3 regions of the Ideonella sp. FW305-24 genome follow, and region 3 is predicted to be linked to each of the others. Evidence: predicted binding sites of a transcription regulator. Region 3 holds the regulator's gene; each other region holds the start of a gene.
The links. The regulator FliA, encoded in region 3, starts transcription of late flagellar genes. The targets are predictions, from matches to a motif close to CTAAAGTTTNNNNNNNNNNNGCCGNTA.
Positions count from the first base shown of each region.

Region 1 (10,648 bases), on a different contig from region 3:
CCAAGCCCCGGCCATCGGCTGGCACAGGGTGGATGGCGTGAACGAGCCGACGGCCCGCTACGGGCCAGGCCATGCGCTGCGGCTGCCAGAGGACTGGCTGGCGGCACGGGAGCTGAAGCCGGAGGCCCTTTGCGTGGTCAGGGTGGATGGCAATGCCATGGAGCCGGCCCTGCGAAGCGGCGACCTGGTGGTGATCCATCTGAAGGACACCGTGCCGCGCAGCGGCTTCATGTACGCGCTGGTGCAAGGCCCGGAAACGCTGGTGAGGTTGTGCCAGCGGCTGCCGGACGGCTTGATCCGGGTGAGCAGCGCCAACCCGGCGTATCCCGCCTTCGACCTGGACCTGGAGGCCACGCCCGCCGTGACGGTGCTCGGGCGCGTGGTGGCGTCGCTGCGCGACTGGTGCTGAGGCCGGGCCGAAGGGCCTCAGTCCAGCGACAGCATGCGTCGGCGCTTCTGGGTGTTGTCGATATACCGCTGAAGCGCGCGGGTCGCGTTGGCGTCCAGCCGGGTCAGTTCGCAGCCCAGGCGCACGCCCTTGGCTTGCGGCTGGATGGAGGTGACGTGGTGGACCATCAGGCTGGTCTGGAATTCGGTGTCGCCGTCCAGCGAGAGCCGGGTGCCGTGGATGACCACGCCAGGCTCGACCGGGGGCACGTTTTCCGGCAGGAACAGCGCGCAACCGCCAGCACTGACGTCCAGCACACGCAGCTCGAGCCGCATGTCGGGGATCTGCGGGTGGCGAAAGCTCGCCGTCGGCGAGGTGCGTTCCAGCGTGCGCACGCGGTAGGCTGAGCGGCGCTGGAAGCGGAAGAGTTCGCGCGGCATGCTGGTCTGCAGCACGCAGGCGTTCTTGCCATGCACCAGCAACCGGTCGGTCACGTCGAACTGCAGCTTGATCTGGTCCAGATAGCCGACGGCCGAGGCCTCTTCGGCCTCGACCAGGCGCTGCGCGGCGGGCGACATCAGGTCCACGCTGAAGGCCAGCTTGCCCTGCGTCGCGTCGATGCTCCACAGCGTGGTCTGGTAGGCCGTGCCGTCGGACCCGCTGAGGTTGATCACCACGCTGCGGTCCATCAGCGCCTTGAGCAGTGCGCGGATCTCGTGCGGCTCGTCAATGCGGAACTCCTGCATCGATGAACCCGCATGCGGGTTGATCGGGGCCGGGCGGGTGTCGGAAAACATCGGTGAATCCAGTCCGGAGGCGATGAGCGCGTGGGGCTGAGGACAGCCGCTCAGTGCAGCGTCTTGCTGCGGCCGGTCATCATCTGGTCGAGGTCGTCCAGCCAGGGCTCGGCCAGATGGCGGATCTCGGCATCGTTCAGCAAGATGCGCTGCATGATGCGCGACTTGACCTTGCTTTCCTCGGCCTGCAGCGATTCGGAGTGGGCAGCGTTCTTCAACTGGGCAATCAGGACGGCGCAAGCGCCTTCGAGCTTGACGACTTCATCCCAGTTGCCAACGCGGGCGGCTTCGACCATGTCGGCGCTGGCGCGTTCGATCGCCTCGTAAAAGTTCAGCAAGTTGGTGCTCATTTCAGTGTTCCGGCATGTCGTGTCGGGTCTCGGCGTGTCAAAACGCACGGCTCAGTTCAGGCCTTGGTGGACCTGAGGGCCAATGGCCTTCCAGGCTTGGCGCAGGGGATCGACGAGCGAGGCGCACTCATCGAGGATCTTTTCGTCGTTGCGGATGTTGGCCAGCGTCAGGCGCATGGTCAGGTAGGCGTAGAGCGACTGCAGGTCCAGCGCCAGGCGGCCGCCATCCTTCAGGTTTAGGCCGGCCTTCAGCCCTTCTTCGACGATGCGGGCGGCACGGCTGATGGCCTTGCCCTTGGACTCGATCTCGCCAGAGCGCATGTAGCCGCGGGCCTGGCTGACGGATTCCATGAAGCCGTCGAACAACATCTCCACCAGTTTGTGCGGCGAAGCATCGACGATGCTGGTCTCGACACTCACGCGGCGGTAGGCGTGGGCCATGGCACCGGCTTGGCCGAGCGCGTAGGAGAAGCTGGGGGTGAACATTTTGTGAAGTCCGTTTGTTGTTCCGCTTGTGTTGTTTATCGGTGCCCCGTGCGGGCACTTGAGGCGGACCGATCTCCCGTATCACCCCGGGTTTCCGGACAGTTTCAAGACAGATCCAGGGGCTTTTCCCTCTGTGGAACGGCCCTGGAAAGCCCATGAAAAAAGGCGCCCGCAGGCGCCTTCGATGACATGAATCTAGGGAAAGTACCTATCTTTCCGGCGCTCAGGACGACGACGACAAGGCCGCCATCTGCTGGGTGACATAGGACGACAAGGCGTTGAGCGACGCCATCTGCGTGTCCAGCGCCTGGTACTGGGCCTCGTAGCGGGCCTGGACGCCGACCAAACGGGCCTCCATCGAGTCCTGCTGCGACTGGTTGCGTTTGATCGCGGCGTTCAGCGCATCCTGCCGGGTCTGCAGGCTGCCGTCCGAAGCGGTGGCGGCGTCGGCAAGGTCGCGGAAGCGATCCATGAAGCCGGAGCTATCGGCATCGGCGCCGTCGGTGGCCAGCGCCTTGCGCACCTCGGCCGGATTCTTCATCGCAGTTTCAAGCTTCGCGCTGTCCAGCTTCAGGGTGCCGTCCGCGGCCATGGAGATGCCGATGTCGGACAGGTGCGACAGCGAAGACGAGGCCTTGGTGCCGTCGTTGATGATGCCGCGCATCTGCCACTGGAAGCCGATGGCGGTGCGGTCACCCTGCAGCGGCGCGCCCTTCTTGGCCGTTTCGTCGTACTTGGTCTGGTCCTTGATGTAGCTGGCCAAGTCATTGAAGGCCTTGACGAAATCCTTGATGCCGGTGGTCACCGCGTCGGTGTTGTCGGTGATGGTGATCTCGGTGGTCGCGTCACCCGTCACTTTGCCCACGGTGAAGGTCACGCCTTCGGCCACGGTGCTGAAGGTGTTGGTGCTGGACTCGACCTGGATGCCGTTGACCGTGGCTTTGGCATTGCCGGCCGCCAGGTTGCGCGTCATCGTGTTGCTGGAAGCGGTGGCGTCATAAGCCAGTGCCGACAGACCGGTGCCGGCATCGCCATCGTCACTGGTTTCGCTTGCCGTGATGCGGAAGCCGTTCTCGGCGCCGGTGGCAGTGGAGCGCAGCGACAGGCGCGAGCCGTTGGCGTCAGTGACGATGCTGGCCGTGACGCCGGCACCCGCCGCGTTGATCTTGTCCCGAACGGACGTCAGGCTGGTGTCGTCCGGGCCGATGGTGATGTTCAGCGCGCTGCTGCCATCCTTGGCAGTGAAGCCACTCGCAGGACTGCCGCTGCCCCAGGTGCCCAGTTCGATCGTCAACGTGCCTTCGCTCAGCGTTGCGCTGGAAGACGAAAACGCGCCCGAGGTGAGCGTCTGGGACGAGGCCAGGGCCTGCACGGAGACGGAATAGCTGCCAGCGGCTGTGCCATCTTCGGCCGAGCCGGCAACGGCCGTGCTGTCGCTGGAAGTGAAACTCTTCTTCGACCACAGGCTGAGGTCGGCCAGCGCCTGGGCCTTGTCGCCCATGGTCGAGGCATAGCTCTGCATCTTGCCCATCGAGGACAGCGTGGTGCTGAGCGTCGTCTGCTCGGTGGCCAGCAGGTCAACCGGCCTGTGCTCGACCGCCATCAGCGACTTGATGATGGAAGTGACGTCCAGCCCGGAGCCAACGCCCATCGAGGAAAGAGTGCTGCTGGTCATGGTCGGCCCGTCCTTCTGTCCGGCGAGGAATCACCGGTTCTGTGACAACAATGTCGGCGCGAGCACCACGAACTTGAGGGGCTGCGCACCGGAAAGAAAGCCGGCGTCGCGCCGCGTTTGCGCGGCCCCCGGCCGGAGATCAGCCCAGCAGCTTCAGCACCGACTGCGGCAGCTGGTTGGCCTGGGCCACCATCGCCGTGCCGGCCTGCTGCAGGATCTGCGCGCGGCTCATGTTGGCGGTTTCCTGCGCGTAGTCGGCGTCCATGATCCGGCTGCGCGCGGCGGCCTGGTTCTCGACCGATTGCTGCAGGTTGGAGATGATCGCGTCGAAGCGGCTCTGGGTCGCACCGAAGGTCGCACGGGTGTTGTTGACCGTGTCGATGGCCGCGTCGATGTTGTTGATCACATCGGCAATCGCGCCTGACGTCGCCGCAGCATCGATCACCGCGCTGGTCGAGGTGACCGTGGTGATGTCGCTGGACGTCGCCATGTTGGTCGTCGCCACGTCGATCACGTCGTCGGTCGTCGTGTTGGCGCCGATCTGGAAGGTCAGCGTCGTCGCATCGGCGCCCAGGATGTGCTTGCCGTTGAAGGTCGTGCCACCCAGCACGCGGTTGATTTCCGACTGCAGCTGGGTGAATTCCTTGTTCAGCGAATCCTTGTCGGAACTCGAGTTCGTCGAGTTTCGTGCCTGGACAGCCAGTTCCCGCATGCGCTGCAACGCGTCGCCCACCTTGGACAAAGCGCCTTCCGCGGTCTGCGAGAGCGAGATGCCGTCATTCGCGTTGCGGATCGCAACGTTCATGCCGCGCACCTGCGAGTTCATGCGTTCTGCAATCGCCAGGCCTGCAGCGTCATCCTTGGCGGAATTGACACGCATGCCGGACGACAGTCGCTGCATCGACGTCTGCAACGACGACTGCGACATGTTCAGGTTTCGCTGCGCGTTGAGCGAAGCGATGTTCGTGTTAATGGTCTGCGGCATGTGAGCACTCCTCAAGAATCAACCACACCCGGCGAACGTGCCGGCTTGCATGAACCGCTGCGGGTTTGAAACCGCCGCGGGCCCTACAGCCCGGCACTCGATCACCGTCGAAAAGCGCCGCGTCGGATTGACACGGCACCGGACTCGTCAGTGCTTCCGGACCACGCCGCCCGAGCAAGGGCGATGCGTTAGGTGTGATTCTCAAAGCAGTGCCCGATCTGCAAAGCCGCGAAATGCAAGCCGAATCGGGTCTTCTTCCATCCTGGCTTTCGCCGGGATGCCGAACCCGGCCAAAAGCCGGGTGCGGATGGGGAGCCAATGTTCAGAAGGAGGCCAGCGAGGCCGGGGTCGCCCCCGTGTCGCCGGCTTCCTCAGCCCTTTGTTTACTGCAGCAGACGCAGGACCTGCTGCGGCAGCTGGTTGGCCTGGGCGACCATCGCGGTGCCGGCCTGCTGCAGGATCTGGGCGCGGCTCATGTTCGCGGTTTCCGTCGCGAAGTCAGCGTCCATGATGCGGCCGCGGGCTGCGCTTTGCGATTCCACGCCTTGCTGCAGGTTGGCGATCACCGCGTCGAAGCGGCTTTGCGTGGCACCGAAGGTGGCGCGCTGGTCGTTCACCGTGTTGATGGCGGTGTCGATGTTGTCGATCACCGTCGCCAGGGCACCCGAGGTGGCGCTTGCATCGATGGCAGCCGACGAGCCGGTGACAGCGATCATGTCCGTGTTCGTCACCATGTTGGTGGTGTTCACGGTGATGGTGTCGTCCGCGCTGGTGTTCGCGCCGATCTGGAAGGTCATGGCGGTCGCATCGGCGCCCAGCATGTGCTTGCCGTTGAAGGAGGTACCCCCCATCACACGGGTGATTTCTTCCTGCAGCTGGCCGAATTCCTTGTTCAGCGAATCCTTGTCGGAGCTGGTGTTGGTGGCGTTGCGTGCCTGCACTGCCAGTTCACGCATGCGTTGCAGCGAGTCGCCCACCTTGGCCAGTGCACCTTCAGCGGTCTGCGCCAGCGAAATGCCGTCGTTGGCATTGCGGATCGCGACGTTCATGCCGCGAACCTGCGAATTCATCCGTTCGGCGATCGACAGGCCAGCGGCGTCGTCCTTGGCCGAGTTGATGCGCATGCCCGAAGACAGGCGCTGCATCGAGGTGGACAGCGACGATTGCGAAGAAGCCAGGTTGCGTTGAGCGTTCAGCGAGGCAACGTTGGTATTGATGGTTTGAGCCATGATAGTTACTCCAGAATGGGTTCCAAAAGTCTTCCGGTTAAAGCACCGGCGGTTCGTCTTTCGCCTAAGCGCCGGGTGCTCCTCCGGTCGGGCAACTACTCATTTGCCTGACCCTTGGCCATCTCACCGGACCTACAGGACACCGTTGTTTGCGTCCTGTGAGTGGGATATCGGATGCGACTTTTGGAACCTTTAGGACTATCTGCGCCTGCACCCCGAAGCAGCGTCCTGGCAACGCCGGTTCGGGAATTCAGTGGGCTCAGGCCGGTTCGGAAAGAACCGGTTCAACCTGCGACCCTTGCTGGGCCGCCTTGGCGTCATCGAAGCAGCGACAGCACTTGCTGGGGCAGCTGGTTCGCCTGGGCGACCATCGCAGTGCCTGCCTGCTGCAGGATCTGGGCGCGGCTCATGTTGGCGGTTTCGGTCGCGAAGTCGGCGTCCATGATGCGGCCGCGGGCGGCGCTCTGCGCCTCCACGCCCTGCTGCAGCTGGGAGATCACGGCGTCGAAGCGGCTTTGCGTCGCACCGAAGGTCGCGCGCTGGTTGTTGACCGTGTCCAGGGCGGTGTCGATGTCGTCGATCACCGAGGCGATGGCGCCCGAGGTGGCCGAGGCGTCGATGCTCGCCGAGGAGCCGGTCACCGCCTGCATGTCGCTGTTGGTCACCATGTTGGTGGTGCTGACATTGATCACGTCGTCGTTGGTGGTGTTGGCACCGATCTGGAAGGTCATGGCGGTCGCATCGGCGCCCAGCATGTGCTTGCCGTTGAAGCTGGTGCCGCCCATCACGCGGTTGATTTCGCTCTGCAGCTGGCCAAACTCCTTGTTCAGCGAGTCCTTGTCGGAGCTGGTGTTGGTCGAGTTGCGGGCCTGGACCGCCAGTTCACGCATGCGCTGCAGCGAGTCGCCCACCTTGGCCAGCGCGCCTTCAGCGGTCTGCGCCATCGAGATGCCGTCGTTGGCATTGCGGATGGCCACGTTCATGCCCCTGACCTGCGCATTCATGCGTTCGGCGATCGACAGGCCGGCAGCGTCGTCCTTGGCTGAATTGATGCGCAAGCCGGAAGACAGGCGTTGCATCGAAGTGGACAACGACGATTGCGAGGCCGACAGGTTGCGCTGTGCGTTCAGCGAAGCAACGTTGGTGTTGATGGTGGAAGACATTGGGATAACTCCTGCACGGGGCTTGATAACAAGGACCGGAATGGCCCTGGGGTTGCGCCCCCGCTTCAGTTTGTTGGGGCCGTACCCTGGATTTCGGAACCTTGATCGCCGGACTTGAGGGTTTTTTTTCCCGCTTTTCCTTCGATCAACCGGACGCGCTTTGCGGCCTGGGTGGCAGCCGGTCGTCTTGCCGACCAAATGGCCGCCGCCCACCCTGCTTATCGACCGATTGAAGACACCCTGCAGTCCTAAAGTTTCCAAAATGACGGCCAAGCCCCCGCCTCCCCGCCCGCAAGACCCACCGCCCGGCGCCCAGCGCTTCCGGGTGGCGCTGGTGATGATCGTGCGCAACGAGTCGCAGCAGCTCGGCAGGGCGCTGGCCAGTGCCCTGCCCTGGGTGGACGAAGCGCTGGTGCTGGACACCGGCTCCACCGACAACACCGTGGCCCTCGCACGCGCCGCAGGCGCGCGCGTGGCCCATTTCCAGTGGACCCATGACTTTGCCGCGGCGCGCAATGCCGCGCTCGCCCTCGCCGGCGCGGACTGGCACCTGGTGCTGGACGCCGACGAATGGATTGCCGAGGGCGGCCCTGCGCTTGCTTCTCTGCGTGAGTTTGCACCCACTTTTGTTGGCGCCGTGCGGGTGGACAGTCGCCAGGGCGAAGGCCCGCAGGCCAGCACCGCGCCCAGTTGGCTCAGCCGCGTGCTGCCAGGCCATGTGCGCTACGCCGGCCGGGTCCATGAACAGCCGCAGCACCAACTGGATGTGCAGCGCCTGCCGGTGGCCGTGGGTCACAGCGGCTACGCGCCGGCCGCACTGGCCGCCAAGGCCGGCCGCAATGCCAGGCTGCTGCTGGCAGATTTGCGCGAACAGCCAGCCGATGCCTACCTCTGGTACCAGCTGGGCAAGGACCACGACGTGTACGAGCGTTACGCAGACGCCGTGGCCGCCTTCGACCGCGCCGAGGCACTGACCCTCAGCGCCGGCCGCGGCCGTCCGGCCTGGCTGCACGACCTGGTGATCCGCCGCCTGCACGCCTGGAAGCGCTGTGGCCGCCACGCCCAGGCCTTGCAATGGGCCGAGGAAGCGCTGGTGGCCTGGGCCGAATCACCCGACTTCTTCTTTGCCTTGGGCGACCTGCTGCTGGACTGGGCCGCCGACGAACCCCACCGCGCCGAACACCTGCTGCCGATCATCGAACAGGCCTGGCAGCGCTGCCTGCACCTGGGCGAGCGGCCGGAGCTGGAAGGCGCGGTGGCCGGCCGCGGCAGCGTGCTGGCGGCCAACAACCTGGCACTGCTGTACGACTTGATGGACCGCCCGGCCGAAGCCGCCTCCTGCCGCGCCCTGGCTGACGCAGGCTGAAGCCGGGGTCGACCAGCTTCCGCCTGTCATCATGGCGGCATGCCTGCCCGCCAAACCCCCCTGAAACAGCTGCTGGCCAACCACCAGTTCGCCAAGCCCAACCGCGAATTCAAGCTTGCGGCCATCGACACCGCCGCCAAGCCCTTCTCCGGCGGCGACAAGGCCGATGACAAGGCCGCGGTCGACGCGCTGGCGCTGGAGCTCGACACCCTGCAGAACCTCTTCTTCGCCGACCGCCGCTTCAAGCTGCTGGTCGTGCTGCAAGGACTGGACACCAGCGGCAAGGACGGCACGCTGCGCGGCGTGTTCGGCCGCATGAGCCCGCTGGGCGTGCGCACCGTGGGCTGGAAGGCGCCGACCGAACCGGAGCGCGCGCATGACTTCCTCTGGCGCATCCACCAGCAGTTGCCCGCAGCCGGCGAGATCACCGTCTTCAACCGCAGCCACTATGAAGACGTGCTGGTGCCGGTCGTCAATGGCCAGCTGAGCCTCAAGCAGACCTCGCAGCGCTACGCCCAGATCAACGACTTCGAGCGCCTGCTGAGCGAAACCGGCACCGTGATCGTCAAGTTCATGCTGCACATCTCCAACAAGGAGCAGCGCCAGCGCCTGCAGGACCGGCTGGACGACCCGACCAAGCGCTGGAAATTCCAGTCCGACGACCTCACCGTGCGCAAGCAGTGGGACGCCTACCAGCAGGCCTACCAGCGGGCCATTGCCGCCACCGCGACCCCCTGGGCACCGTGGACCATCGTGCCGGCAGACTCCAAGACCCACCGCAACCTGATGATTGCCACGGTGCTGAAGGACCAGTTGCAGCGGCTCAAGCTGCGCTACCCGCCGTCCGACCCGGCGCTGGACCGGCTGCGGGTCGAATAGCAGGGAACTGGCCGGCTGCGGGCCTGCTTATCCGCGCCTGCCGCCGCGCCAGCGCTGCCACAGTGGCAAGGATGAGCCGCCATGCCACCGCCCTCCCCAATGCCCTCGAACGCCATTGGCAAGCGGGGCTGCAAGCCTTGAAAAACCGCGCCTGGGACCGCGCCATCGCCGAGTTCGGCCACGGCGCGCGTCTTGCGCCCTCTGACCGGCTGATGTGGCTGAACCTGGCCCGCGCGCAACTGGCCGGCGGAGCGCTGGACGCTGCCATCGACGCCAGCCGCCAGGCGCAGGCGCTGATGCCCGAGGACCCGCTGGCCTGCCGCCTGCTCGCCGAGTGCCTGGTGCGCCAGCACCGCTTTGCCGAAGCCGCGCAGGTGTTCGATGCCTACCCGGCCCAGGCCGCGCGCGACTTCGAGTGGTACCAGGCCCAGGGCAATGCGCTGTTCCAGAGCCAGCGGCTGCAGGACGCCGTCAGCGCGTTTTTCCAGGCCCTGGCGCTGAAGATCGACGATGCGCTGACCCACTACCGCCTGGGCCTGTGCTTCAAGGACCTGGGCCTGACACGCGAGGCCGCCGAATGCTTCCGCACCGCCGTCTCGCTGGACAGCGACAGCACCCGCGCGCTCGCCCTGTCACTGCTGGTGCACGAAGGCCGGCAGACCTGCGACTGGCGCCTGGTCGACCAGGACACCGCCGAGCTGCTGCAGGCGATTGACCAGGCCGACGCCAAGACCGGCCAGCTGCTCTCGCCGTTTGCACTGCTGGCGGTGGACGCCACGCCGGCCCAGCAACGCCGCATTGGCGAGATCCGCGCCAAGGGCTTGTCGCGCGAGCTCAAGCCACTGCCCGCACCGGTCGGCCCGCGTCGGCCCGGGCGCATCCGCGTCGGCTACCTGTCTTCCGACTTCCACCAGCATGCCACCTCGGTGCTGATGGCCGAGCTGCTGGAGCGCCGCGACAGCAGCCGCTTCGAAGTCACGCTCTACTCGCACAGCATCAACGATGGCAGCGCCGTGATGCGCCGGGTGCGCGCGGCCTGCGAGCATTTCGTGGACGTGACGCACCTGACCCACACGGCCATCGCGCAGCGCATGCGCGACGACGCGATCGACATTGCCGTCGACCTCAAGGGCCACACCCGCGGCAGCCGCTTCGAGCTGCTGGCCCAGCGGCCGGCGCCGGTGCAGGTGGCCTACCTCGGCTACCCGGCCACGACCGGCGCCGACTACATCGACTACATGATTGGCGACCCGGTGGTGACGCCGCTCTCGCACGCCGCGAACTACAGCGAACACATCGCCCAGCTGCCCAACAGCTACCAGCCCAACGA
Region 1 covers NZ_JBYTAI010000013.1:3,430-14,077, forward strand. Annotated here, with positions in the region: gene AC3WR5_RS26020 (XRE family transcriptional regulator) at 1-409, shown strand, start outside; gene AC3WR5_RS26025 (flagellar brake protein) at 427-1,185, opposite strand; gene AC3WR5_RS26030 (flagellar protein FliT) at 1,236-1,535, opposite strand; gene fliS (flagellar export chaperone FliS) at 1,587-2,021, opposite strand; gene fliD (flagellar filament capping protein FliD) at 2,245-3,696, opposite strand; gene AC3WR5_RS26045 (flagellin domain-containing protein) at 3,836-4,681, opposite strand; gene AC3WR5_RS26050 (flagellin domain-containing protein) at 5,065-5,910, opposite strand; gene AC3WR5_RS26055 (flagellin domain-containing protein) at 6,228-7,073, opposite strand; gene AC3WR5_RS26060 (glycosyltransferase) at 7,336-8,439, shown strand; gene AC3WR5_RS26065 (PPK2 family polyphosphate kinase) at 8,479-9,318, shown strand; gene AC3WR5_RS26070 (O-linked N-acetylglucosamine transferase, SPINDLY family protein) at 9,390-10,648, shown strand, end outside.
Region 1: the regulator FliA is predicted to act here: its motif matches at 2,058-2,084, upstream of fliS (flagellar export chaperone FliS).

Region 2 (10,648 bases), on a different contig from region 3:
ACGCGATCAATGAAGAGGCACGCGTCTTCGATGTCCTTGAGCAGACCAGTCTTCCCAGCCTTACTTTTGCTCAAAGCTGTCCAGAAGTCCATTGCGAACCCTCGGCCGATCCCGCTGCCTTGAGATTGACCGCGCGAAAGACCCAGGTGAAACTCATTTCGCTCTGATAGACCTTCAAGCATTACGAGACCAGATGCGCGGTCATCTTCTTGAATGTGCTCAAGGAGTCTTTGGAAGAAGTGCTGCAGCAACGAACTGCATTCGGAAGCCCAGGCTGTTTCCATGCCGCGGATACGACTTGGATCTAGGAACACTGGAATGTCATTCCCAATTGGCACATCAACGAAATCGAGTGTTGTCTGATCTCGACCGAGAGAGAAGTGCTTCGAGACCCGTAGCTTCGGGTTTGCCTTTGTCATCGATTTCTCCCCCCAGTTCTTTGGAGTTACATTGTGGGGCTCGGTGACGGATGCGGTTTCCATGAGGCCTCACGCGATGCAGCAGTCGAACCCGCTACGGAACCGGACTCAACGCCGGATACCAACACTCGCGGCAGTAATAGTGAGCCTTTTTTTGTCCATTGGGCCAGGGTATCACCGCAGTATCGAACGTGGAAAGAGGCGACTTCCTTCATCTTGAGGATTCAAGGCCCTGGGAGCTGGAGCGAGCTGGGCGCGGGGCTTCAAACCTGAGACTGCTGGACCTTTTCGCTTTGGTCGGTCAACCGCCGCTCGGTCGGAGTCTCGTTCGCCGCGCCCCTTCGCCCCCAAATAGCTCCCGAAACCACCCTTTACTTCCAGCAATGAAGACGAGGTCCCCTCGGTAAGGTCGCTGTGTCCAGATTGGTGCTCGTGTCCAGGGCTTGACCCGACCGGTTCCGAGGCTGGCGCAGCGTCAAGGAACCGAGATGAGTGACCCGCAGCAACTGACGATCTACCAGACCTTTCACAAGGACTACGTGCGCAATGCCGATTGCCCGTGGATCCAGCCTGTGGGGGTCAACGGCTACCTGGCCGAGGGCTTCAAGAGTGACGGGGAAGGGGACGACAACATCTCGTCGCTGAACTCGTTCTACTGCGAGCTGACGGCCCAGTACTGGGCCTGGAAGAACGCCACGGCCGACGTGGTGGGCTTCTATCACTACCGGCGCTACCTGAACTATGTGTTCGACGCGACCTGGCAGTACCAGACCACCGTGGGCGTGCCGGGCGATGCCTTTTTCCTCTCGTACCTGACGGCCGACGGCCAGCGCAGCAAGCTCGACGAGATCCTGGACGTGGCCGACGCCATCGTGCCCAAGCGCGCCGGCTCGAACCGCTCGATCGAGGCGCATTACCTGGCGCATCACCCTGCAGAAACCTGGGAAGCCTTCCTGGAAGAGCTGCACGACCGGCACCCCGAATACCGCAGGTTCATCCCGCTGTTCAAGCTGAACAGCACGATGTCGAACTGCAACATGGTCGTCATCCGCCGCGAGCAGTTCAACGCGTACTGCGAAGAACTCTTTCCGCTGATCGACGCGGTGTACGCGCGCATCGGCGCGCCTTACGACACCTACAACAACCGCTACCCGGGCTTCCTCGCCGAACGCTTCCTGGGTTTCTGGCTGCACGCCCGCGGGCTGCGCACTTTCGAAGTGCCGCTGATCCAGCTGACCTGACTGAACACCCGCCGCCACAGGCATTCCAGAAGAGGGAGACAACCCAATGATCTACATCATGGGCATGAGCCACATCCTGCCGGTGCTTGACGCCTGCAGCGCAGACGGGCTCAAGGCGCAGCTGGGCCGCATTTCCAACGACCAGGCGCCGCAGTTTGTCGACTGGCATACCGACCCGGCGCAGATCGCCGTGCCGGTGCAGGTGGCCAACCTCTACATCCGCCAGATCGCCCCGCACTGGGGCCCGACGCTGGCGCTGCAAAGCTCGCCCAGCGTGATCAGCATGGCGCCTGGCTTCCAGAAGATGCTGGCTGGCATGAACGGGGAAGGCGGGCAGGGTGGCAACGTGCTGTTCACCTTCATTCACGGCGAGGAGCACATCCACCTGGCGCTGCGCGAGCAGCCGCAGCCGCTGGACTTCTGGCTGCCCGAGCGGCCGGACCTCGCACCGCTGCCGGGCCGGCAGATCGTGCCGCTGTACGTCATTGAACGGCAGGTCGCGGCGCAGATCGCCAAGGCCCAGGCCATCCTGCTGGCCATCCGCGCGATGCAGCCTTCGATGCCGGTCTTCAACGTGGTGTGCCCGCCCACGATTCCTGGCGAGCGCTGGGACCCGGGCCCTGGCGTGGTGGACCCGGAAGCGGTGGACATGAGCCCGCTGTCGGTGCGGCTCAAGTACTACCTGGTCTACGCCCGGCAGATCCGTGAATCGGCGCGCGCCTGCGGCATCAACAGCCTGCTGCCGCCCGCAGAAGCCATGGACCCGCAGGGCTACCTGGCCGCTGAGTTCGCTGGCGATTCGGTGCATGGCAACAAGCGCTACGGCGCGCTGGTGCTGCGCCAGATGGCCGAGATCGCCGAGAAGACTGGCCAGCGCCGCGTGCCGGCCGAGTTGCTGGCGCAAGCCGCCTGAACGGAGAGATCGACATGCATCCCTATTCGAATCTCCCCCCTCGGGCCTTCTGGAAGAAGTTCGTGTCCGACGTGGCCTGGCGCGACCTGCCGCTCAACGACACGCCGAAGTTCCAGCTGCTGCGCAGCGACAAGGTCGCCACCGCCGGCAGCTGCTTTGCGCAGCACATCGCCCGCTACATGAAGAACGTGGGCATGGCGCCGTACATCGCCGAGCCGGCCCACCCGCTGATGCACCAGTTCGGCGGCGAGGTGGAGAGCTATCAGCAGTTCTCCGCCCGCTACGGGAACATCTACACCACACGCCAGTGCCTGGAGCTGTTCCAGCAGGCCTTCGGCCAGCGCCCCATGATCGAAGACTTCTTCGAGCAGGACGGCCGCTGGTACGACCTGGTGCGTCCCAGCGTCGTGAAGGCCGGTTTTGCCAGCCTGGAAGAAGCCAGGGCAGACCGAGCCTACCACCTGGGCCGCGTCAAGCACATGTTCGAGACGGCCGACGTGTTCATCTTCACGCTGGGCCTGACCGAATGCTGGCTCAACACCGAGACCGGCCACACCTACCCAGCCTGCCCGGGCACGGTCAAGGGCGAGTTCGATCCTGAAAAGCACGTCTTCCGCAACCTGACCTGCACCGAAGTCGTGGCCGACCTGGAAGCCCTGGTTGCCGCGCTCACCGAGGTGAACCCGGCGCTGAAGATCATCTTCACCGTTTCACCGGTGCCGCTGGTCGCCACCCGCAGCGAGCGCAACGTGCTGGTGGCGTCCTCGTATTCCAAGTCGGTGCTGCGCGCCGCGGTGGGCGAGGTCGAAGCGCGTCACGCGCAGGTCGCCTACTTCCCGTCCTTCGAAATCATCAGCCATGCGGCGTCGTTCGGCCAGTACCTGGCTTCGGACCTGCGCGAGGTCACAGAGCGCGGTGTCTCGCACGTGATGGGCTGCTTCCTGTCGAGTTTCTATCCGGAGCTGGCTGCCGCCGCTTCGTCGTCTTCCACCGCCGCAGCGCCTGCGGCTTCGGTGGCCTCTTCTTCACCGGCCGCTGCGGCCACTCCGGAGCTGGCGCCCCCGGTGGAATGCGATGAGCTGTTCAACGATGTACGCGCTTGACCACCCCTCCGCGTCGGCCTGCGGGTTAACCCGCGGAATCTTGCGGGTCCGTGAACGGCCAACGCCCAGGAAGCCCCGGTTTGCCAACTCTTCGGCAAGAAGAGGGGGTTTTCGGGCCCTGTTTGCTGCCTCCGGCGGCTTAAGTCGTTCGTCCACGGGACGAAAACCGACTGAGAGATCGGAATTCCACCGACGTCGCTGCCCTGCGACCGGCTGCTGCCCTGATCTCGGCGCAAGGCGAGGAGCCTCGGTTCAGCCCCTTGCGCACCGTTTGAAGTTTCTGGGTAGCAGTCGCGCCGCGACGCCGGCTCGTTCCATTTGAGATCACAAGTTAAAGGACATCTGTCATGGCCACCACTGTTCCGACCCTGACCACTGATCAGATCGCAGCTCTCTCGACCGCTGCCGTCGCCGCGCTGACCACCGAAGACTGGGCCGCGTTCAGCAATGCGCAGATCCAGGCCCTGGGCACCGCGCAGGCCGCGGCCATCTCGCCCGCCGGGATCGCTGCGATGAGCGGCAGCCAGCTCTCCGCCTTCGGCACCGCTGACTTCTCGATGCTGAAGACCGCTGCGATCAAGGCACTGACGGACGCGCAGCTCGCCGCCCTGACGACCGACCAGTTCGTCGCCATGTCCACCGGCCAGGTGGCCGTGCTGACCAGCTCGCAGATCGCCGGCCTGGCCACGAACCAGCTCGACTCGCTGAGCACCGGCCAGTTCGCCGCCATGACCAGCCTGCAGGTCGCCTCGATGACCGCCACCCAGGTGGCCGCGCTGGAAAGCGTGGACGTGGCTGCGCTGAGCACCGCCGCGATCAAGGGCATGACGGCCGACGCCGTCACCGCGCTGACCAGCACCCAGGCTGCCGCGCTGACCAGCGCGCAAGTCGCCTCGCTGAGCAGCACCCAGATCGCCGCGATGGACGTGGTGGACCTGCAGCAGCTGAGCGCCGACAAGATCCGCGCCATCGGCACCGCCGCCATCAAGGGCCTCAGCGCTGACCAGGTCGGTGGCCTGACCAGCGTCCAGGCCGCCGCACTGGGCACCGCCCAGCTGGCCGCCATCGGTTCCGACCAGCTGAGCTCGCTGAGCACCGCCAACGTTGCCGCCCTGAGCTCGACCCAGATCGGCGCGCTGAGCAGCGCGCAAGTCGCCGCGATGAGCAATGCGCAAGTTGCCGCCATCGAAACCGCTGACGTCGTCGCGCTGGGCACGGCCGCCGTCAAGGCCTTGAACGCCGACCAGCTCGGCGCCATGAGCACCGCGCAGTACGCCGCGCTGAGCACCGCCCAGACGGCGGCGCTGAGCACCACCCAGCTGCAAAGCCTCTCCACCGACCACCTGAACGCACTGGGCACCGCCCAGTTCGCCGCCATGAGCAGCGCCCAGGTGGCTTCGCTGTCGGCCGACCAGGTCGCCAAGCTCGAAACCGCCGACGTCGCTGCGCTGAGCACCGCCGCCGTCAAGACCCTGGGCGCCGATGCGCTGGGCGCATTGACCACCGCGCAAGTGGTGGCCATGAGCTCGGCCCAGCTGGCCCAGCTCGCCAGCAACCAGCTCGCCGCGATGAGCAGCGCCGCCATTGGCGCCATCGAAACCGCCGACATGGCCGCCATCAGCGTCACCGCGCTGAAGGGCCTGTCGGCCGACCAGGTCGGTGCGCTGAAGACCGCCCAGATCGCCGCCTTGAGCACCGCCCAGGTCGCCGCCTTGAGCGCTGACCAGGTCTCCGGCCTGAACACCGCCAACATCGCCGCACTGAGCTCCACCCAGGTCGGCACGCTGACCTCGGCCCAGCTCGGCGCGCTGAGCAGCACCCAGCTGGCCGCGATTGACACTGCCGACATCGGCGCCATCAGCACCGCGGTGCTGAAGACCCTGTCGGCCGACCAGTTCGCCACGCTGGGCACCGCCCAGCTGGCCGCGCTGAGCACCGCGCAAGTCGCCTCGCTGAGCGCCAACCAGCTGGCCGCGCTGGACACCGCCCACCTGGACGCGCTGACCACGGTTCAATACGCCGCGATGGGCAGCGCCCAGGTCGCCGCCATCACCGCCACCCAGGCCGCCAAGCTCGAAACCGCCGACCTGGCCGCGATCAACACCGCCGCCATCAAGGGCCTGAGCGTTGACGCCATCGGCGCGCTGACCACCGACCAGGTCAAGTACATGACCTCGGCCCAAGTGGCGCAGCTGTCCAGCGCCCAGCTGGGCGCGCTGACCGCAGGCGACGTGGGCGTGCTGAGCACCGCTGACATCACCGCCATCAGCACCGCCGCGATGAAGGGCCTGTCGGCCGACCAGATCGGCGGCCTGAACTCCCAGCAAGCCGCTGCGCTGAGCACCGCGCAAGTCGCCGCTTTGAGCAACGACCAGATCGCCGGCCTGTCGACCGCCAACATCGCCGCCCTGGGTTCCAACCAGATCGGCACGCTGAGCAGCGGCCAGTTGGCTGCGCTGAGCAGCACGCAGCTGGGCGCCATCGAGACGGCCGACATCAAGGCCATCTCCACCGCCGCGCTGAAGGCCTTGAGCCCGGACGTGCTGGGCAGCATGACTTCCGGCCAGCTGGCCGCGCTGACCACCGCGCAAGTCGCGGTGCTGAGCAACCAGCAGCTCTCGGGCCTGGCCACCGACGACCTGAACGCGCTGACCACGCTGCAGTTCTCCTCGCTGAGCAGCGGCCAGGTGGCCGCCTTGTCGGCTGACCAGGTGGCCAAGCTGGAGACGGCCGACGTGGCTGCCCTCGGCACCGCCGCGCTGAAGGGCCTGGGCAACGACGCGATGAACGCGCTGACCGCCGCGCAAGTCACGGCCATGGGCTCGGCCCAGCTGGCTGCGCTGAGCAGCGGCCAACTGGCGCAGATGAGCACCGCCGCTGTTGCCGCGATCGAGACCGCCGACCTGAAGAACATGGGCACGGCCACGCTGGCCGGCCTGACGGCTGACCAGCTGTCGCACCTGACGACCGCCCAGGTCGCCGCGCTGACCGCTGGCCAGATCGGCGCCCTGAAGGCCGAGCAGGTCGCCAACCTGACCGCAGGCGACGTGACCGCGCTGAGCTCCACGCAAGTGGGCGCGCTGACCAGCGCGCAGCTGGGCGCGATGAGCACCGCGCAGCTGGTGGCCATCGACTCGGCCGACATGAAGGCCCTCTCGACCGCCGCGCTGAAGGGCCTGAGCGCTGACCAGATCGCCTCGCTGACCACCGCGCAACTGGCCGCGATGAGCACTGACCAGAGCGCCGCCCTGGGCAGCGCCCAGCTCGGCAGCCTGAGCAGCGACAACCTGAACTCGCTGAGCACCTCCACCTTCGCCAACCTGACCAGCGCGCAAGTCGCCGGCCTGACCGTCAGCCAGGTCGCCAACCTCGCGACCAAGGACCTCGCCGCCATCGGCACCGCCGCGCTGAAGGGCCTGAGCAACGACGACATGGCTGCGCTGACCACCGGTCAGGTGGCTGCCATGACCAGCAACCAGATCGCCGCGCTGAGCACCGGCCAGCTGGCTGCGCTGAACACGGCCGACATTGCGGCCATCGAGACCATCGACATCAAGGCGCTGGCGACCGGCGCCCTGGCCGGCCTCACGGCAGACCAGGTCGGCGCGCTGACCGGCGCGCAAGTGGGCGTGCTGAGCACCAACCAGATCGCCGCGCTGACGCCCGGCCAGATGTCCGGCATGAGCACCGCCGGCGTGGTTGGCCTGACTTCGGCGCAAGTCGCCGTGCTGACGACTGCGCAAGTCGCCGCGATGGGCACGGCCCAGGTGGCCGCCATCGAGAGCGGTGACCTGAAGGCCTTGTCCACCGCCGCCATCAAGGTGATGAGCGTCGACCAGGTCAGCCACCTCACCAGCGGCCAGCTCGGCGCGCTGACGACCGACCAGGTCGCCGTGCTGAGCGCCGACCAGCTCGGCTCGCTGGGCTCCACCGCGCTGAACGCGATGGGCACCAGCCAGTTCGCCACCCTCACCAGCGCCCAGGTTGCAGGCCTCACCGCCGCGCAAGTGGCCAAGCTGGAAACGGCCGACCTGGCCGCACTGAACACCACCGCGCTGAAGGGCCTGAGCGCCGACGGCATGGCCGGCCTGTCGACCGCCCAGGTCGCCGGCCTGACCAGCACCCAGGTGGGCGCGCTGAGCAGCACCCAGCTGGCCGCGCTGACGCCCGCCAACATCGCGATCATCGAAACCGTCGACATCAAGGCCCTGAGCACCGCCGCCCTGGCCGGCCTCAGCTCGGCCCAGGTCGATGCGCTGACTTCCACCCAGCTGGCCGTGCTGAGCTCGGCCCAGATCGCCGCGCTGACGGTGGACCCGTCCTCGCTGGGCGGCCTGTCGACCGCCGACATCGTCGCCATGACCTCGACCCAGGTCGGTGGCCTGACCTCGGCCCAGGTGGCCGCGATGAGCACCGCCCAGTTGGCGGCCATCGAGACCGCCGACATCAAGGCCCTCTCGACCGCCGCGCTGCACGCGCTCAGCGCCGACCAGCTGAACAACCTGACGACCGCGCAGATGGCCGCGCTGAGCTCCGGCCAGATTGCCGGCTTCAGCAACGACCAGCTGGCCGCCCTGTCTACCGCCAACCTGAACGCGCTGGGCACCGCCCAGTTCGCCGCGCTGACCAGCGCCCAGGTGGGCGCGCTGACGGCGGCGCAAGTCGCCAAGCTGGAGACCGCCGACCTGGCGGCCATCGGCACGGCTGCGCTGAAGGGCCTGAACATTGACGACATGGCTGCGCTGACGACCGCACAGGTCGCCGGCCTGACCAGCACGCAAGTCGCGGCGCTGAGCAGCGGCCAGGTCAACGCACTGACCACCGCTGACGTGGCGGCCATCGAAACCGTGGACCTGAAGGCGATGGGCTCGGCCCAGCTGAAGGGCTTCTCGGCCGACCAGATCGCTGCGCTGACCAGCACCCAGGTGGGCGCCCTGGCCACCAGCCAGCTGACCGCGCTGAGCTCCGACCAGGTCGCAGGCCTGTCGGCCGCCAGCCTGGCCGGGCTGACCTCCACGCAGGCTGCTGCGCTCTCCGGCGCGCAACTGGCCGCGATGAGCTCGACCCAGCTCGACGCGATCCCGACCGGCGACATGAAGTCGCTGAGCACCGCTGCGCTGAAGGCACTGAGCGCCGACCAGGTCGGCTCGCTGACGACGGCCCAGCTGGCCGCGCTGAGCACCGACCAGATCGCCGTGCTGGGCACCGCCGCACTGGCAGGCTTGTCGACGAGCAACCTCGACGCGATGAGCACCGCGCAGTTCGCCACGCTGACCAGCGCCCAGATCGCTGCGCTGACGCCTGACCAGGTGGCCAAGCTGAGCACGGCCGACCTGGCCGCGATCAACACCGCCGCCATCAAGGGCCTGAGCGCCGACGGCATGGCCTCGCTGAGCTCCACGCAAGTGGCGGCCATGACGTCCAACCAAATGGGCTCGCTGAGCAGCACCCAGGTGGGCGCGCTGACGAACGCCGCCATCGCCGGCATCGAAACCGTGGACATCAAGAACCTGTCGACCGCCGCACTGAAGGGCCTCACGGCCACTCAGGCTGGCGCGCTGACGGGTGCCCAGGCCACCGCGCTGGGCACCGCCCAGGTCGCCGCGCTGAGCAGCGACCAGGTCGCCGGCCTGTCCACAGCCGCCGTGGTCGGCCTGACCTCGGCCCAGTTCAACACCCTGGGCAGCGCCCAGCTGGGTGCGATGAGCACTGCGCAGCTGGCCGCCATCGAAACGGCCGACATCAAGGGCCTTGCCACTGCCGCGCTGAAGGGCCTGAGCGGTGAGCAGCTCAACAGCTTCGGCACCGGCCAGCTGGCCGTGCTGACGACCGACCAGGTCGGCGCGCTGACCACCGCCCAGCTGAGCGGCCTGAACAGCACCCACCTGAACGCGCTGAGCACCGCCCAGTTCGCTGCGATGAGCAGCGCCCAGGTCGCCTCGTTGACGGCCGACCAGGTGAGCAAGATGGAGAGCGCCGACCTGGCCGCTCTGAACACCGCCGCACTGAAGGGCCTGAGCAATGACGCGATGGCCGCGCTGACCACCGCTGAAGTGGCCGGCCTGAGCTCCAACCAGGTCAGCGCACTGGGCAGCGGCCAAGTGGCTGCACTGACCACCGCCGGCATCGCCGCCATCGAAACCGTCGACCTGAAGGCGCTGGGCACCGCGGCGCTGAAGGGCCTGTCGGCCGACCAGATGGGCGCGCTGACCAGCGTGCAAGTCGCCGCCTTGACCACCGGCCAGCTGGCCGCGCTTGGCAGCGACCAGGTCGCTGGCCTGTCGGCCGCCGGCATCGCCGGCCTGACCTCGACCCAAGCCGCGGCGCTGACCGGCTCGCAACTGGCCGCGATGAACAGCGCCCAGCTGGACGCCATCGCCACCGGCGACATCAAGTCCATCACCACCGCTGCACTGCATGCGCTGAGCGCCGACCAGGTCGCCACGCTGACGACGGCCCAGCTGGCCGCACTGAGCACCGACCAGATCGCCTCGATGGGCTCGGCCGCACTGGCCAACCTGTCCACCGCCAGCCTCAACGCACTGGGCAGCAGCCAGTTCGCGGTGCTGACCAGCGCCCAGGTCGCCGCGATGACGGCTGACCAGATCGCCAAGCTCACCACCGGTGACCTGGCCTCGATCAACTCGGCCGCCATCAAGGGCCTGAGCGCGGACGGCGTGGCCGCACTGAGCACCGACCAGGTTGTGGCCCTGACCTCCGGCCAGATGGGCGCGCTGGGCAGCAGCCAACTGGCCGCGATGACGACCGCCGGCATCCGCGCGATCGAGACCGTGGACCTGAAGAACCTTTCCACCGCTGCGCTGAAGGGCCTGTCGGCCGACCAGGTGGGCGCGCTGACGGGGGCGCAAGCCACCGCGATGACGACCGCCCAAGTGGCCGCGCTGAGCGCTGACCAGGTCTCCGGCCTGGGCACCGCCGCAGTCGTGGGCCTGACCTCGGCCCAGATCAACA
Region 2 covers NZ_JBYTAI010000001.1:109,548-120,195, reverse strand. Annotated here, with positions in the region: gene AC3WR5_RS00485 (DUF8370 family protein) at 1-482, opposite strand, end outside; gene AC3WR5_RS00480 (DUF4422 domain-containing protein) at 908-1,660, shown strand; gene AC3WR5_RS00475 (hypothetical protein) at 1,707-2,573, shown strand; gene AC3WR5_RS00470 (GSCFA domain-containing protein) at 2,588-3,676, shown strand; gene AC3WR5_RS00465 (SPM autocatalytic domain-containing protein) at 4,024-10,648, shown strand, end outside.
Region 2: the regulator FliA is predicted to act here: its motif matches at 3,815-3,841, upstream of AC3WR5_RS00465 (SPM autocatalytic domain-containing protein).

Region 3 (10,648 bases):
AGCCCAGTTCGGCAATGGCCTCGGTGGCGCCGCTCAGCAGGCGCGCCTTGTACGCGGGGTCGCTCCAGGCCTTGGCGACCACCTGCGCCCCGTTACGGGGGCCGATCTTGTGCTCATAGGTGTCGATCAGCGCGTCCAGCGCGGCCGGATCGATCAGGCCCTTCTCCGTCAGCAGGGACTCGAGTGCCTTGACGCGCAAGGCCATCGCATCCGGCGGCTGCGTATGGTCATGGTCATGGTCGGGGGGAGAGCTCATGGTTGGGCCTTTCTGTGCGCGATGAATCCGGGAAGGAAGGGAAACGAAACAGCGTCAGAGCGTCTGCCAGTCGACGCTGGCTTCGAAGGCTGCGGCGGCCTGGTAGATCGTGCTTTCTGCGTGGTGGCGGCCCACCAGCATCAAACCGATCGGCAACCCGTCGACCAGGCCGCAAGGGAGGGTCATGGCGGGATGGCCGGTGATGTCCTGCGGCGCGGTGTTGCCTATCATTTCCAGCGCCCTCGCCGCGTACTCGGTGATCGAGCAGCCGGGCTCGGGATGCGGCTGGGCGGCGAACGGCACCGTCGGCATGACCAGCAGGTCGTACTGCGCCAGCGCCTGGTCGTAACCGGCCCGGGCGCGGCGCGCGATGTTCTGCGCCTTGGCGTAGTAGCGCCCGTTGTAGCGCTCCAGGCCGTACTGGCCGACGAACATGCAGACCTTGAGCGAGGCCGACAAGGCATCGGCCTGCTCGTGCCAGCCGGTGTGCCGGTCCAGCAGCGCCACGTCGTACTGGCCCTTCCAGTTGAAGCCCATGCCGTTGCCGTGCATCATCTGCATGGTCAGCCCCTCGCAACCGATGGGGCTCCACAGCGCGCCGGCCAGGCCGTGGGCCGGCACCGAGACCTCTTCGACGCGCGCGCCCAGGCCCTCGAACCTGGCGATGGCATTGCGCACCTTGTCGGCCACCCGCGGGTCCAGGTTGGCGAGCTGGAAGCCTTCGCTGAGGATGCCGATGCGCAGGCCATCGGCGCCGCGCCCCAGCGCCTCGGTATAGGCATCGACCTTGGGCGCCGCCTGGCGCGGATCGAGCCCGTCGGCCCCCGCCATGACCTCCAGCATGAGCGCGTTGTCGCGCACGTTGGCGGTCATCGGCCCGGTGTGGTCCAGGGTGGACTCGATGGGCATGATCCCGGTGTAGGGCACCAGCCCGTGCGTTGGCTTGAGGCCGTAGATGCCACACCACGCCGCGGGAATCCGGACCGAGCCGCCCTGGTCGCCGCCCACCGCCAGGTCCACCTCGCCAGCGGCCACCAGCACGGCGCTGCCGGAAGAGGAGCCGCCCGACGAATGGCCATGGCGGCGCGGGTTGTGCACCGGCGCGGGATCCGAAGTGTGGCTGCCACCCGAGAGGCAGAAGTGCTCACAGGTCGCCTTGCCGACGATGGTGGCGCCCGCGTCCAGCAGCCGGGTGGCCACGGTGGCGTCATAGGCCGGGACGAAGCCTTCGAGCGTCGAAGACCCGTTCATCATCGGCACGCCTGCCAGCGCAATGTTGTCCTTGAGCACCACCGTGCGGCCGGCCAGCTTGCCCACGGTCGCACCCTTCACCTCGGTCTTGCAGGCCCAGGCGTTGTAGCGGTTCATGTCACCGCTGGGGCGATGGCCGGCGGCGCGCGGATAGCGCAGCTCGGGCACTTCGTCGGGCAGCTCGTCGATCAGGTCGTAGGCGTCGAAGCTGGGCTGCATCAGCGCCAGGTACTCGCTGGCCTCCTCGGGCGTGAGCCGCATGTGAAGACGGCTTGCAAGCGCCGCAAGCTGCTCGGTCGTGGGACGGTCGATGGCCATGTATGCCTGCTCCTGGTTCCGGTCGGCCAGCCGATCCGGAAACTGAAAACGAAAGATGAAGGATGCACACATCGAAGGCGGGAGGGGCCACAGGCCCCGCTCGTTTTCGTGCAGCGGGTTGATGCCATGGTTGGCCAAACCGGGTGCCGGCGCTTGCTTCAGAAGGACATGCGCTTGACGAGGAATGACAAGCTGCGGGGCTGTCGGTTTCACGGCGCCGGGCGCGTGCCTGACGCGCAACGCGACCTGCCGAAGCACGCAGCGGCGGTCGCCGCCAAGCTCAATGCGACAGCAGGCTCTGCGGGGTGTAGCCGTAAGCCACACGGAACACGCGGCTGAAGTGGGACAGGTCGGTGAAGCCGCAGCTCAAGGCTGCCGTCGTCACGCTGTCGGCCTGTCTTTCAGCCAGCGCGCGATGGCTGGCCTGCAGGCGCGCCCGGCGCAGGACTTCCATGGGGGTCTGGCCGTGGCGCGCAAAGGCACGCGCGACGGTGCGCTCGCACACGTGGTGCGTCTGCGCCAGCGATTGCAGCGTCAAACCGGTGTCCGCGAAGTTCTCGCGGATATGGGCCACCAGGCGCGCGTAGAGATCCCGTTCCCTGACCACGGTCCTCGCGTCCGACGGCATGTCCAGGTGCAGCGAGAGCACATCCAGCAGCGCACTTCCGTAGCGGGCGGCAGCATCCGCATCGGAGAATTCGGTGCGCGCGGCTTCCTCGATCATCGAACGCACAGCGGCGCCCCCCGGCCGCCGGGGGTCGATCAGTTGGGCCGTCATGCGGTCTGCGCCGGGCACGCGGCTGAGCATGGACTTGCGCGGCAGGCGCACCACGCACACCTTCTCCGGCGCCATGTCGAACTCGAAAGGCCGCGTCGCGTCGTACAGGGCCATGTCGCCGCTGCGCAGATGCGCCTGGCGTCCGTCCTGGCTGATGCGGGCTTCGCCACTGACCATGTAGGCCAACCACAGGTCGTCGTCCGGCCGGATGCGGATGTGGTGCGCGTCCCGCCGCCAGTGATGCAAGGGCGCGGACATGATGCTGACACCCACGGTGCCCGCCGCTCCGACATGCAATTTGCCGTCGAACGGCCTCTCGCTGAGCGACTTGCTGTCCGCCAGCAGGCAATGGCGGCAGACGACCTCGTTCCAGTAGTCGAAGCGCCTGGGCGCGTCAACGATCTCGGTAGCGTATTGGAGCTTCATCGGCGTGACCCTCGGCGATGTCAAACGGACAGACGGTCAGACGGTCGAACAATCAAGCGGCGGCAGGCCTCATCCACGCGCCTCGGCCGAGGCCATGGGGTTGTAGTCCGGCGAGCGCAGCAGCGCATGCAGCTGGCGGCGGCGCACGCCCATGTTGCCGCCGTCGTACAGCGGGAAGCACAGCGCGTCCTGCATCAGGCCGGCCAGCGGGTGCATGTCGGTGTAGGCATCCACGCCGACCACGCGCATGGTGTCGTACACCGCCTGCACGCACAGTTCCGAGCAGTGCACCTTGGTGATGATGGCCAGCTCGCGGCTGCGGCCCTCGGTGAGGTCGAGCTGGTGGCAGGCTTTCCAGGTCAGGTAGCGCGCGGCCTCGATGCGCATCTTGATGTCGGCCAGCATGAAGCCGACGTTCTGGTGCTCGATCACCGGCACCGTGCCGGAACGCTTGTCGCTGCGGGCGAATTTCAACGCCACGTCGAAGGCCGCGCGCATCACGCCCACGCAGGCCGCGCCGATCAGCGCCGCTGTCCATGCGAAGGCACCCTCCACCATGGCGATGCCGTCGCCGGGCTTGCCCACGATGTTGGCGGCCGGCACGCGCACGTTGTTGAAGTGGATGCGCGGCGAGATCGTCGCGCGGTGGCCCACGGTGTCGAGAATGCCCACGATCTCGATGCCCGGCGTGCCGCCCGGCACCATGACGACCGCCAGCGAATCCTGCGGCGGCAAGGCCGGGTCGGTGCGGCAGATGACGCTGTACAGGTGCGCGCCCTTGCCGTCCCAGCCGGTGCCATTGGTGGTGTAGTGCTTGGCGCCATTGATGACCCATTCGTCGCCTTCGCGCCGGGCAAAGGTCTGCACGCCGACGGACGGGTCGGGGTTGTCGTAGTTGGCCCCGCCGGTGACTTCGGTGAATGCCAGTGCGGCCAGGCGCGAGCCGTCCTCGGCGAAGTCCGGCAGGAAGCGCTGCTTCTGCGCCTCGGTGCCGTGATGCAGCACCGCATGCAGTCCCAGGCCGGTGCCCAGCAGGGCGGTTGGCACGTTGACATCGACGGCGGCGAGCTCTTCGGCTGCCAAAGCGAAGTCCAGCGTGCTGAGTGCGGTGCCGCCGATCGAGGCCGGCAGCAGCGCCTTGACGAAACCGGCGTCGGCCATGGCCTTGTAGAACGGGCGCGTGGCGTAGAACCGGTCCTCGGGCCGGGGGATCGGGGCGATGGTGGGCGCGACCTTGCGCAGGACCTCGGCACCGAACGCACGCGCGCCCATTTGCAGGCCCTGCTGCGCCTCGGAGAGCTGGAAATCGATAGCCATGCGAAACGACCTTTCTTGCGGGAGTTGGGGAAAGCGACGATGGATCGTAGGCAGGGGGTCTGCTGTCATCTCGCCAGTCCATGCAGGCCCAATTGATGATTCGCGCAAGCACGGCAGCGCCGCCCTCCACCGCTCTCGCCAAGGCGCGGGCACGCCCGTTCGCGCCACCGCCGGCACGCGATGGCCTCCGTGCTCTGGCCCGGACCTTGCATCTTTTCGGTCCGCAGGCGCCTGGATCCGGGCCTGCGCCACCTGCCACCGCACCGGCGTGCGAAAAGGCTGCACCGAGATGACGCAGCCTGCGCGCGCCTCGTGCACAGCATGGGCACACGCTGCAAGCCCGTCACGCCATGAGTTGTCTTTTCGTGCAAGGCCAGTTGACGATCTGTGCAAAGCGAGCACCCACATGACGCGCTTGAACGGCATGCCATGCCGCGCCACCGCCGAGCGGCGCCCGCGCCTGACATGGGCCGCGCGTGTGCCCGCGGAGTAGCCAGCAATGCAGCGGGTCTGGACCACCGAAGCCTGTGCGCAGCACGAGCGATTCAGCTACTGGCGCGAGGTCCTCTGCCAGGCCTTTGTTTCGCTCAATCCCGTCCTCAAGCAAAGCGACCCAGGGCCCGATTTCACCGGCGAGGCCAGTTCCAGCCCGCTCTCGCTGAGCATGCAGACCCGCGTGTTCTCACGCAGCCAGTTCGTCCAGCGCCGCTGGGACGAGATCCGCCGCAATCCGGTCGAGTTCTGCTTCGCGAACTTCCAGTTGGAAGGCTCGTGCGTGGTTCGCCAGGATGGCCAGGAAACGCTGGTATCGCCTGGCGACTTCTCGATCGTGGACAGCACGCGGCCGTATTTCCTCGACTTCCGTGAGGACTGGCGCGTGCTGTCGTTCCGCATCCCCAGGAACCAGCTTGTGTCCCGGCTCGCGGCACCGCACCAGGCGACTGCACGCTGCGTCAGCGGACAGACCGGGCTGGGCCTGGTCGCAGCCCGCTTCGCCCGGTCGCTGGAACAGGTGGGCGCCGCCACCAGCATCAGCGCGCAGGACGGGCTCAGCGCCGCGCTCAACGGCATCATCACCACCGCGCTGGGCGCGACGCTGGAGGCCCAGGAACAGGACCGGCTGCCGGTGCGCGCAGCCTTTCGCCAGGCGGTCGAGACCTACATTGCCGACCACCTGATGGAGCCACAGCTCGGGCCGGACCAGCTTGCCGCGCGCTTCCGGGTTTCCCGCCGCACGCTCTACGGCCTGTTCGAGGAGGCGCCGCTGTCCGTCAGCAGCCTGATCCGGGAGCTGCGCCTGCAGCGCAGCGCCAGCGACCTGCGCAGACCCGGCCATCCGGGCGTCCTGGCGGTGGCCTTGCGCTGGGGCTTCAACGACGCCTCGCACTTCTCCCGGCTGTTCAAGCAGCGCTTCGGCGTCTCTCCGCGCGGGTTCGCTGCCGGCCAGGCTGCCGCTCGGGAAGACGACCGCTGAGAGCCTGAGGCGGGCGCTGGCCACTTCTTGCGCAAATCCACCGCAGTGGGGAGGGCTGCATCGGCCATTTGGCCGAAGCCTGGCCGGGCCTTTTGCGCCCACAGTGCGGCATGGACACCGCTCGCATTCCCCCGGCACATGCCACCGATGAAAGACGCCCGGAACTGCGCTCTGCAGACCTGCTTCAGGTCGTGGCCAGCGAACTGCCTCAGGCCGAAATGATCACCGCGGTGATCCGCCAGCGTGTGGACCCCGCCCGGCGCGGCGACTATGAGGCCTGGCTGCACCGCATCATCCTGGTTGCCGCCCGCTTTCCCGGCCACAGAGGCGCCCACGTCATTCCGCCGTCGCCAGGCGAGACGCTCTACACGATCACCATCCAGTTCGACACCATCGCCCATGCCGACGACTGGTTTCGCTCCGAGGCGCGCCAGGCGCTGCTCCGAGAAGCCGAGCCCATGCTGACCGGCCCGGAGGAAGTGAAGACCGTCACCGGACTGGAATTCTGGTTCGAGCCGCGCGCCGCCATGCCGGCGCCACGCCGCGCGAAGCAGGCGCTGGCCACGCTGTCGGTGATCTATCCGCTGACCACCGCGCTCGGCCTGCTGATCGGCCCCCTGGTCCACGGCTGGCCCACACCTTGGGGCCGCCTGGCCGGCAACCTGGCCGTCTCCACCGCCACCGTGCTCCTGATGACCTACCTGATCATGCCGCGCTACACCCGCCTGCTGTCGCGCTGGCTGTCGCGGTAGGCACGCGGCACGGGCCGCCCAAAAAGAAAGCCCCGGGCCGGACATCAGCGCGGGGCTCTAACGACTTTTCGCAAGTCGGAGGAGGAGTCAACACGAAAACAATGCGATCAACCCGGGTGGGTTGAGACTGCCAACATCAGAGTGCCGAGGACTGCCTGGTGGTTGTGCCACTGGTTCCCAACAACGGCTCTTTCGACGGGGCTGGCCGTGCGCAAGGCACGGCCGAAAAAACGGGGGCTTACCAGGCGCGCAGCTTGACCCGCAGGCGGGCGATGGATTGGCTGTGCAGCTGGCAGACGCGGGATTCGGTGACGCCGAGCACGGCGGCGATTTCCTTCAGGTTCATGTCGTGCTCGTAGTACATGCTCATCACGTACTGTTCGCGCTCGGGCAGGTTCTTGATGGCTTCGACCAGGGCCTCGCGCATGCGGTGGTCCTGCAGCATGGCCAGCGGGTTGGCTTCCGCGTCGGCCACGTGGCGGTCCAGGTACTCGTCGCCGCCTTCGTCGCCCGACATGTCTTCCAGGTAGACCAGCTGGGTGCCGCGCACCTTGGTCAGCGTGTCCTGGTAGGCGTCCAGCGAGACGCCCATTTCCTTGGCGATTTCGCTTTCCTGCGGTGGGCGGCCCAGCTGCTGTTCGAGTCGATGCACGGCGGCTTCGATCTCGCGCTGCTGGCGGCGGTTGCCGCGGCTCATCCAGTCGGTGCCGCGCAACTCGTCGAGCATGGCGCCGCGGATGCGCTGGGTGGCGAAGGTCTCGAACTGCACGCCCTGGCCCACGTCGAAGCGGCCCAGCGCATCGTTCAGTCCGATCATGCCGACCTGTATCAGGTCGTCGATCTCGACGTTGGCAGGCAGCTTGGCAATCATCTGGTGCGCGAGGCGGCGCACCAGAGGGCTGTACTGCTTGAGCAACGCATTGGCGTCGAGACGGCCGGTGGCGGTGTACATGAATGCAGTCTCCGTCTATCAATCCAGGGAAAGTGAGGCGCCCTGGCCGGCAAGTGCCGGGCTGGGGGCGAAGGAGGAAGGCGCGGCCAGACCGGTCAACTGGTCTTCCGCCAGCTGGGACAACTCGGGCGAGGCGGGCTTGTTCAGGGAAACGTCACGGTCGACCGCAGCCCAGTTGCGCATTGCGGCGGCCAGGAAGTTGTCGGCGCAGCTGGACAGGCGGTCGGCCACGCGCTCGGCGCGGCGCGGCCGCGAGGCCATGCCGACCAGCAGGTCAAAAGCCATCAGCCCCAGGCGCTGCGAGAGCAGCTTCATCGCGGCATAGGCCTCGGTGAGGCTGACCGATTCGAGCCCCGCCATCAGGATGGGGCAGACCTCGCGCGCACCCAGCAGGCGGCACAGGTCGCGCGCCTCGGCGTGCACGATGATGACGTGGGCAAACGGCGCGGCCTGTTCCACCGCCGCCAGCCAGGCTTCGCTGGAGCCGCGGCTGTTGACATGGCGGCGCGGCAGGCCGCGGGCGGCCAGGTAGGAAACGCTGTCGCCCAGGCGTTCAATGCAGGACGGCAGGTCCATGTCGACCAGCTCGTTGGGCAGCGGCGAGCTGTCTGCGGCGTCCAGCACCAGGGCATGGGCACCCAGCTCGGCAAAGGCCAGGCTGAGGCGCTCCAGCATCACGGCGGCCATGTCGACATGCGGGTTGGCGACGACCGGCACGATCTGCACCTGCTGGCCGGAAAAGAGGCGGCGCAGGCCATCGGCCTGGTCGGCGGTGGTGGAAGCGTTGGAGGTGAAGGCGTTCATACGGCTACTGGCATTCACTGGGGTTACAGGCGCTGCATCGGCGCGGCACCGGGCGCGGCGGCCGGGCGGTGCAGGGCCGAGAAGACCAGCTGCACGTCGTTGGCATCGATTCGGTAGGCCGCGCTGCCGCCGCCACGCATCGCGCGGTGCATCAGCGCGTTGGCCGACAGGCGGTGCCAGTCTTCCGGCACGCGCTGGCCGTTGGCCACGCCCAGCACCTTCATGCGGTGGCGGATCACGGCGTCCAGCGCGGGGGCCAGCTTCACGGCTTCGTCGAGCTTGGAGAGGATCACGCCCTTGCATTGCGCGGCGCGCCAGGCGGTCATCACGTCGTCAATGGTTTCGCCTTGCGACGAAGCGTCCACCACCAGCAAGCGCTGGATGGAACGGTGCTGCAGCATCTCCAGCAGTTCGCGGCAGCGCGCATCGCGCTGGGCCATGCCGGCGGTGTCGATCAGGACCATCTTCTTGCCCGACAGCAGGTCCAGCAGGTCTTCCAGCGAAGCGCGGTCATGGGCGGTGTGGACGGGCACGCCGAGGATGCGGCCATAGGCGCGCAGCTGCTCGTGGGCGCCAACACGGTAAGCGTCCAGCGTGATCAGGCCGAGGTGGTTGGCGCCGTGCGCGGTGGCAAAGGCGGCGGCCAGCTTGGCGGTGGTGGTGGTCTTGCCCACGCCGGTGGAGCCGATCATCGCGAACACGCCGCCCTGCTCTTCCAGGGCCGGCTCTTGCTCACCGGTCAGCAGGTTGCGCTCCAGCACGGTGGTGGCCCAGGTCAGTTCGTCGCTGGTGCCGGCAGGCAGGGACTCGACCAGCTTGCGCGTCAGGCCGGGCGTGAAGCCGCAGTCCATCAGCTTTTGCGACAGCACGGCCTGGCGCGGCTCGCGCTGCAGCTTTTCCATGAAGGCCAGCGTGCCGAAGCGTTCTTCGATCAGGCCCTTCATCGAGCGCAGCTCGTTAACCATGTCGATCTGGTCGCGTTGCTGGCCGACCGGCTCGCCCAGCGTGGGAATGTCCATGCCCAGGTGATCGGGCTGGCGGCGCACCGGGCCGCGGCGCACCGGTGCCGTGGGTACCGGCACCGACATGCGGGCCGACAGCGTGGGGGCCTGGGCCAGCATGGCTGCGGTGGGCGCCGGGGCGCGCTGCGGCTGCTGGATGGGTGCCTGGGCGCGGGCCATGGCCTGCGGTTGCGGCGCGGGTGCCTGCGGTTCGTGTTGCGGCTCGGCGCTGCTGTCGATCGCGGCCTGGCGGCGGCGCAGCATGCGGTCGCGCACATAGTCCTGGAAGGACAGCGTGCTCATCGCCAGCTGTTCGACGTCGTCGTTCACGCCAGCGCTCAGGTCGTGTTCCATCGGCGAAGGTTCGGCAGCCGGCGGCGGCAGGCGGTCGGCCAGGCGGCGGCCGGGCGCGGCACGCTCGGCCTGCAGGCGCTCGGCGCGCGCAGCCAGCGATTCACGGGCGGCCGGGCGGCCAGCAGCCGGCGCGGCGGCCTGGCTGGAGACACGCTCCAGCTGCTCGACCGAGTCCGGCGCCATGGCCAGCACTTCCATGCCTTCGGCGCAGGGTTTGGTGGACAGCACAACCGCGTCTTCGCCAAAGGCCTGGCGCACCAGGGCGAAGGCCTCGCGCGACGTGCGCGCGGTGAATCTCTTGACGTTCATGCTGCTTGCTCCTGCGAAGCCACCGAGGGGGCGGCGCGCCAACTACCTTGAGCTCGGAAGAAGGAGGTCATGCGGCACCTCCGATGATCGAGCCGATGCGGATCGAATGCGTTTCCGGAATCTCGCTGTGGGCCAGCACCTTCAGGCGCGGTGCCGCCCGCTTGAGCAGGCGCGCCAGCGGTGCGCGCAGTGCGTCGGGCACCAGCAGGCAGGCCGGGTGGCCCAGGTTCTCCTGCTTCTTCGCGCTCTCCGCCGCCTGGCGGGTCAGCGTGTCGGCCACGCCCGGGTCCAGCGCAGCGCCGTGCGGCGAGTTCAGGGCCTGGGTCACCAGGCGTTCGAGTTCGGGTTCCAGCGCGATCACGTCGAGCTCCTTGGCCGGGCCGTAGATCTGCTGCACGATGGCCGGGGCCAGGTGAATGCGGATGCGGCGGGCCAGTTCGGCCGGGTCGGTCACCATGCTGGCGTGTTCGGCCAGGCATTCGACGATGGAGCGGAAATCGCGGATGTGCACGCCCTCTTCCAGCAGCAGCTGGAGGACTTTTTGCAGGGTAGCGATGCCGACCATCTTGGGGACCACGTCTTCGATGAGTTTGGGAGCGAGCTTGGTGACATGTTCGACCAGGGCCTGGGCTTCGGTTCTGCCCAGCAACTTGGCC
Region 3 covers NZ_JBYTAI010000016.1:104,049-114,696, forward strand. Annotated here, with positions in the region: gene nthA (nitrile hydratase subunit alpha) at 1-256, opposite strand, end outside; gene AC3WR5_RS29265 (amidase) at 311-1,825, opposite strand; gene AC3WR5_RS29270 (AraC-like ligand-binding domain-containing protein) at 2,106-3,029, opposite strand; gene AC3WR5_RS29275 (acyl-CoA dehydrogenase family protein) at 3,099-4,346, opposite strand; gene AC3WR5_RS29280 (helix-turn-helix domain-containing protein) at 4,846-5,820, shown strand; gene AC3WR5_RS29285 (antibiotic biosynthesis monooxygenase) at 5,931-6,572, shown strand; gene AC3WR5_RS29290 (RNA polymerase sigma factor FliA) at 6,811-7,524, opposite strand; gene AC3WR5_RS29295 (MinD/ParA family ATP-binding protein) at 7,543-8,328, opposite strand; gene flhF (flagellar biosynthesis GTPase FlhF) at 8,352-9,992, opposite strand; gene flhA (flagellar biosynthesis protein FlhA) at 10,060-10,648, opposite strand, start outside.